Regions from separate parts of the Lysinibacillus sp. CD3-6 genome, predicted to be linked through region 1. Evidence: riboswitches for the same ligand, from Rfam matches in the RefSeq annotation. Region 1 holds a riboswitch; each other region holds the start of a gene.

Region 1 (2,274 bases):
TCTAAATCTTCTTGTATGGCAACCCACCTTTTCGTTTCTTGTGCGACAAAGTCAGCATATGCTTCATCTGAGATCTGTTTTTTACGCCATGCATTACGCGTACGCTTCACTTCTTCAGATTGAGGGAAACTTCCAATCGTAGTCGTAGGGAATAGTGGTAGTTGCAGTGACTGTTGTTGAATAAGCTGACGAGTATTAAAATCATTTTGACGTTCAAAATCCTCTGACGAGACCGTTTGCATTTCTTGTTGAACTGCCTGATTATTTCGTACTGGATGTTTTTTTAATGCATCAATTGCTTTCATGCTTTCAGAGATTGTGTGATTTGATGAGTGGTTTTTTTCTTTTAAATATTTAGCCACCTCTGATATTTCAGCCAATTTTTCATCAGCAAATGCAAGTGCATTTTTCAAGACAGGGTCTAGCTTTGTTTCAAGGGCGGTCGAAATCGGCACATGCTGTAAGCTACATGACGATTGAATCCATAGCTCTTGTACACTAGTCAACTGTTCGATTGCCTTAATCGTTGTACTTACCTCTGCTAAATTTGCTCGCCAAATATCTCGTCCGTTAACAATACCTATCCCCAATACTTTATCCTTTGGAAAACCAAATTGGCGTAGTGCCTCCATATTTTTCGTATAGCCATGAACAAAATCTAAGCCAAATCCTTGTACAGGGAGTTCAATTAGTGTGTTATAAGCTGATAACGATTCAAAATACGTTTGTAGCATAATATTGGCCTCTGGAACAGCGGCTGCTAATTGTGTATATATTTCTTGCACTAGTTTGACCTCAGCCTCTTCTAAAGTGGAGACTAATGCAGGTTCCTCTAATTGAACCCAGTCAGCACCAGCTGTAACGAGTTCTTGGATTACCTGCGCATAGAGTGGTAGTAATGCTAAAATAAAGGCAACTTGTGATACTTTATCGTAGCCTTTAGTTAGCTTGCAAAATGTATAAGGTCCGATTAGCGTTGGCTTTGCAGTAATGCCAAATGCATCTTTAACCTCAAGGAAATCTGTAAGTATTGTATTCTCTGTTAATTGTAGTGTTTGTCCTTCATATTCAGGTACAATGTAATGATAATTTGTGTTAAACCATTTCGTCATTTCACTAGCAACAGCTTCTTTATTTCCGCGCGCTACCGCGTAATACGTTTGTAAATCAACCTTTCCACCTTGCCAGCCAAAGCGCTTTGGCACTAAACCAAACATCGTCGCTGTATCAAGCATTCTGTCATAGCGTGTAAAATCCCCTACAGTGACAATATCTATTCCGCTCCGAAGCTGCCTATCAATACGTGCAAGACGGATTTTTTTAATTTTTTGTAAGAAATCTTCTTCTGTAAGTTCATTTCTCCAAAACGCCTCTAATGCCTTTTTCCATTCACGGTCTTCTCCTATATATGGATAGCCTACTACAGTTGTGGTATACGTCATGTTACATCTCTCCTCAAATTAAAATAAAAAAAACCATCTTCCTTTTCGGAAAATGGTAGTTATTGTAAATTTAATTAGCTATGACGAAGCGATACGATAATGTATTAATTGTCGTATATATTCGTTAGTCGCACAGTGCCAATTCGGTCACATCTCACCACCTATTTCCACGTAGGTTATTTGGTGTGTACTAGACATTGGCAGGTCTCCTGGCTTCTCATCAACACGCCTCACAGCCTTCCCAGTTCCCCAGTGGCATTTGTGATTTGCTCCGATTTACAGTTGCGGGACAGCGTCGGATTTACACCGACTTCCCTTTTAAGCCAAACTTTCATTTGGCACCAACTCTTACACAATATTCAATTATGCTCTTACTATAGCATACATTTTTCTGAAAAGTATAACTTTTATACAGTTATGCGCATATTTTCAGTAGATTGTTACATGAGGAGTAATTTTAACTTATACTAATTGATGACAATATAATAAAAATATACTAAAAAAAGGTATTTTAAGTAATTTGTAGAATTATATAGTTATTACAAGAAATAGCGAGGAGGAATACTATGATTGTCGGTTTACATCATGTACAACTTACAATTCCTAAAGGCTCTGAGGAGCAAGGAAAAGCATTTTATTGCAATGTACTGGGGTTAAAAGAAATAGAGAAACCAGCATCTCTTAAAGGGCGTGGTGGTTTTTGGCTACAAGTAGGTAATCAAGAAGTACATGTCGGCACAGAAGATGGCTTTGATCGACTCACAACGAAAGCACATATTGCTTATCATGTAGAAGATGTTGCACATTGGAAAAAGATATTAACAGAACATCA
Region 2 (2,274 bases), 2.4 Mb from region 1:
TTTAATTGCAAATACTTTTACGCCTGCATCTTCAAGACCTTTTAGCGCATCAAGTGTTTCGGCATTGCCTGTTGAATAAGCAATTACGACATCTGGCTTTAAAGCCACAATTCGCTCAGTGTTAAATGTCACAGAGTCTGAAACACGTTCAATATCTTTTGCTTCTTCTGGGTACGTATCATATTCAGTTGCCCCAATAACTTTATCTCCAACGCCTAGTGCAAATAAGATTTCTGTATTACTTGGTTGTAGTGACACAATCGTTTTTGGTACTGCATCAAATGCTACTTCGACATCGCGATCATCTGTCACTTTATAGCCTGTTTGCTCAGCTTGTTGTCCTTCTTTAGATGATGTATCGTCCTTTTTGGCTTCATCTGCTGTACCGCACCCTGCCAATACAAGTGCTAACATTAATATTGTAATCCATTGGAAATTAATTAGTTTCTTCACTTTACACATTCTCCTTCTTCTTCTTCATAGGGTATGATTTGCTTATAAACGGTATTTCAGCAATACCAGCTTGCTGATTCATGTATACAGCCATTACAAAAAATACATTCGCTAATAATCCTAAGTAATCGAAAAGAATTGCTGGTACTTCTCTTTCCTCAGAAACTTTATGTAGAACACGGTATGATTTTTTTGCCTCACTACGACATAAATGAAGCGCTGTTGCAGCCCCCGTTCCTTGTGGTAAAACAAAGTTCTGTATTTCTTCCTTTACATGCCCCACATAAAAATCATAGCGATCACTAAGCCATACTAAATCTTCTTCCGTTACTGCTAATTTGCCACGTACTGAGCCATTTACATGGTAGGCCATTGGCAAAATCGTCAATAAATCTGTCGCTACAACCTCAACTGCTTCTGCTTTTACAGCCGTTAATGCTACACCGACATGAGTTGTTAAACTATCCGTACGAATCTCAAAATCTACAGTAGATATTTTTTCACGCATGAATGGGTAGCAAGAATAACGAGCATCTTTTTTCATAACTAGTCCCTTCTTTCTTTCATGAACAGATTTTGCTTTATAGGTGCATAAAAAAACGCCGCTCCCTAGGAACGACGAAAATAGCATATATAGTGCCGCCCATGCGACATCGCTTATGTATTTGCCGTATATCCTCCTAGCTTCCGAAGAGTTTTTATACATTAAATAAAGGTCGGTCTCCTGGCTCGTACAGTTCGCTACCACTAATCAGTTGCGATATCATAAAACCTTCCCATCTTAGGACTTCCCCTTTTCGACAGTGGCATTTTTTATGATTCTTGTACTTACAGTTGCGGAAACAGCTTCGGTTTTACACCGAATTCCCGATTATGCTAAAGTTAGCACCATTATTCTGCAAGAATTATTCACTTGATTAGCAGTTTATCATATATTGATTTGAAAAAATAGTTGTGAGATTGTGGAATATTCGAAAATATATATACAAAACTTAGCACTATTTCTACATAGTGATTAGCTATTTGTTATTCCAGCCTAAAAATTCTGATTAAAATGGCTAGCTATAAAATTTTTTCAATAGCTTGCTCAATATCTAATTGTGAATCTGTTGGTTCAAAGCGCTCGACTGTATTTCCTTGATTATCTACTAAAAATTTTGTAAAGTTCCAACGAATGTTACGTCCATCTAAAAAGCTAGGTGCAATTTGGATAATAGCTTCAGCTAACATCTTTTCCTGCATATTCGCCTTACCGAATTCACGAAAATCTACTTCGTGCTTTAAATAATTGAATAATGGATGTGTCTCTTCTCCATTAACTTGAACTAGTTCAAAAATCGGGAAAGTTACCCCGTAGTTAAGCTGACAAAGTTGAGTTGTCTCAACTCCATCTTCTGGGTTCTGCTGTCCAAACTGATTACACGGGAAACCTAAAACAATGAAATTTCCCTTGCCATATTTATTATACATTTTTTGCAAATCTTCAAATTGATATGTAAAATCACATTGATTGGCGGTATTAACGATTAACATTGTCTTTCCTCGATACGTCTCCATTGATAAAATTTCACCGTTTGGCTTTTTCACTAAATAATTATAAATCCCCATTTTCTCGACCCTTTCTAATTTACAATATTTATACTGTTACTATGCTATATACTGTTGCAGATTTACTTGTTTCCTCTTTATGGATAGTTTCTGGCTCTCACTTATACGATAGCTTACGTCAGTATATAAGACCTATCAAAAACTGAATCCATCCTCCTATTTTTATTATAATCAATAACTTTTCTTTCTTCAAAACAACACGCTTGGGCATAA
Region 3 (2,274 bases), 1.6 Mb from region 1:
AATTGCATGGAGGAAACGGCTATATCGAGGATTTTGTAACGCCACGTTTACTTAGAGATGCTCAAGTACTTACGGTGTGGGAAGGGACTGCTAACATTTTAGCGCTAGAGCTTATTCGCTTAGTAGATAAATTTCAGGCCCACGAATTATTTGTTCGTGTGATGCAGGAGCGCTTGACGAAGTTAACAAATTGTTCATTGGTACAAATCGTAAGGGAACAACTGAAGAAAATCGAAACAACATTGCAAACTTTTAGCGCGTTGGATGAAGCTACGAAAACCTACGAGGCAAAGGGAGTAGCCCAAAAAATGGCACATCTATACGAAAGTGTAGTGGCAGTCGAATGGGCAGCAAAGTTTGGCGGCAAGTATGAAAAGCTAGCTGATATTTATTTAGAAGATACATGGGCATTGCGCCAAATCGGTGCACCAATGAAAACTGTTCAATATTTTGCGGATATTGTGTAGAGAATAGTTCGTGTGTCAGGCACGCAAACAATTCTGAATATTATAATTTTTAAACAAAGAAAGACTGACGTAGACTTCTGTGGGAACGCACACAGTATAAGACGCAGGCAATCCAGATTACGGTGTGCCAGGCACGCAAACAATTAAAGGAATTGTTTGAAGCGGAAAGCACATGCATGCATTGGAAATCAATAATTATAAAAAAGAGACGCTAACTTAAGGTCTCTTTTTTTATCGTTATCTATTTCGATTTTCATGTATAATAAAATCAACTGAATATTATAAAGGTTCTTTACTAAAGTAAAGTGAAAAGGGAAATCGGTGTAATTCCGATGCGGTCCCGCCACTGTAAGTGTGAGTTTTTTCTATCAATGCCACTGAAATTTTTTTGGGAAGGCATGAAAAAGCATTTGAAGCACGAGCCAGGAGACCTGCCTTTATAGAACGATACATTGCAGCCTACGAGGATAGGATGGTGGTTTTTTGTGCAAGCACCGCCTCTCGTTATGATGACGAGGGGATTTTTTATGTTTTAGAAAGCTAATGACGATAATAATTGAAAATAAAGGTGAGAGTTCGAATAATGAAATACCTACATAATATCGATCATGCAACTGAACAGAGCTGAAACATGCACATACAATCTAAGGAGGTTTCACAATGAAAAAATATTGGAAGTTAGGTTTATCCGCATTTTTAGCAATGGGCATTTTAGTTGCTTGTGGACAAGAACCGAAAGACGACAGTACTGCGTCAGAGCAACAGGAGCAACAAGGAACAAATCAGCTTGAGGAAGCAACATTCCCGCTAACAATGACAGATGCTACTGGCAAAGAAATTGTACTGGAGGCACCGCCTGAGCGAATCATTTCGCTTATTCCAAGTAACACAGAAATTTTATTTGGACTTGGCTTAAACGATAAAATCGTTGGCGTAAATGATTATGATGATTATCCACCAGAGGTAGCTGACAAGGAAAAGGTCGGCAGTATGGAATTTAATATTGAACAAATTATTGCTTTACAGCCAGATATCGTTTTTGCGCATGAATCAGGTATAGCTTCTTTAGGTGGAGCAAAGGATCAGCTGGAAGCAGCGGGTGTAAAAGTATTTGTTGTAACAAACGCTCGTGATTTTAATGAGACATATACGACGATTGAGCAATTAGGTCGCGCCACTGGTAAGCTACCAGAGGCAGAAAAAATTATTGCCAATATGAAAGCGAAGGTTGAGGAAATAGAAGCAAAATTGCAGGATGTACAACCGAAGAAAGTCTTTGTAGAAACGTCAGATGAACCAGAAATTTATACACCTGGCAAGGATACGTTTATGCAGGAGATGCTAGAAATGATTCATGCTGAAAATATTGCAGCTGATACGGATGGCTGGTTCAAAATAGATGCGGAACAAATCATTACAAAAAATCCAGATGTTATCGTGGTCACTTATAATTATGTGCCCGATATTTTAACGAAAATTCCACAACGTGCAGGCTTTGATACAATTACAGCTGTAAAAAATAAAGCGATTGTACAAGTAGATGAAAATATAACAAGTCGTCAGGGCCCACGTTTAGCAGATGGGCTTGAAGAGTTAGCGAAAGCCATCTATCCTGAGGCTTTCGAGTGAGAAAAACAGCTATTGCCTATGTAACAGCCATTACGTTACTTATCGTTAGCATCTGGTGTGGCGTATCAATAGGCTCGGTTCATATTCCGTTAGAAGTACTTTGGAATAAAGCGGCAGATGAAACTGCTGCCAATATTTTATGGAAAATCCGTTTGCCACGAGTATTACTTGCAGGCCT

Evidence for each region. Region 1 has a riboswitch for cobalamin ahead of metE (5-methyltetrahydropteroyltriglutamate--homocysteine S-methyltransferase). Riboswitches for the same ligand answer to the same signal wherever they lie in the genome.
Region 2: linked by a shared signal. The riboswitch ahead of FH508_RS22135 (hypothetical protein) and the one ahead of metE (5-methyltetrahydropteroyltriglutamate--homocysteine S-methyltransferase) in region 1 are both predicted to bind cobalamin.
Region 3: linked by a shared signal. The riboswitch ahead of FH508_RS02520 (ABC transporter substrate-binding protein) and the one ahead of metE (5-methyltetrahydropteroyltriglutamate--homocysteine S-methyltransferase) in region 1 are both predicted to bind cobalamin.

Annotation. Positions count from the first base shown of each region.
Region 1 is NZ_CP085880.1:2,104,129-2,106,402, reverse strand. Features, by position in the region: gene metE (5-methyltetrahydropteroyltriglutamate--homocysteine S-methyltransferase) at 1-1,442, opposite strand, end outside; cobalamin riboswitch at 1,624-1,803, opposite strand; gene FH508_RS10135 (VOC family protein) at 2,009-2,274, shown strand, end outside.
Region 2 is NZ_CP085880.1:4,478,035-4,480,308, forward strand. Features, by position in the region: gene FH508_RS22130 (ABC transporter substrate-binding protein) at 1-453, opposite strand, end outside; gene FH508_RS22135 (hypothetical protein) at 455-997, opposite strand; cobalamin riboswitch at 1,150-1,361, opposite strand; gene FH508_RS22140 (glutathione peroxidase) at 1,516-2,061, opposite strand.
Region 3 is NZ_CP085880.1:541,993-544,266, forward strand. Features, by position in the region: gene FH508_RS02515 (acyl-CoA dehydrogenase family protein) at 1-467, shown strand, start outside; cobalamin riboswitch at 736-921, shown strand; gene FH508_RS02520 (ABC transporter substrate-binding protein) at 1,128-2,096, shown strand; gene FH508_RS02525 (FecCD family ABC transporter permease) at 2,093-2,274, shown strand, end outside.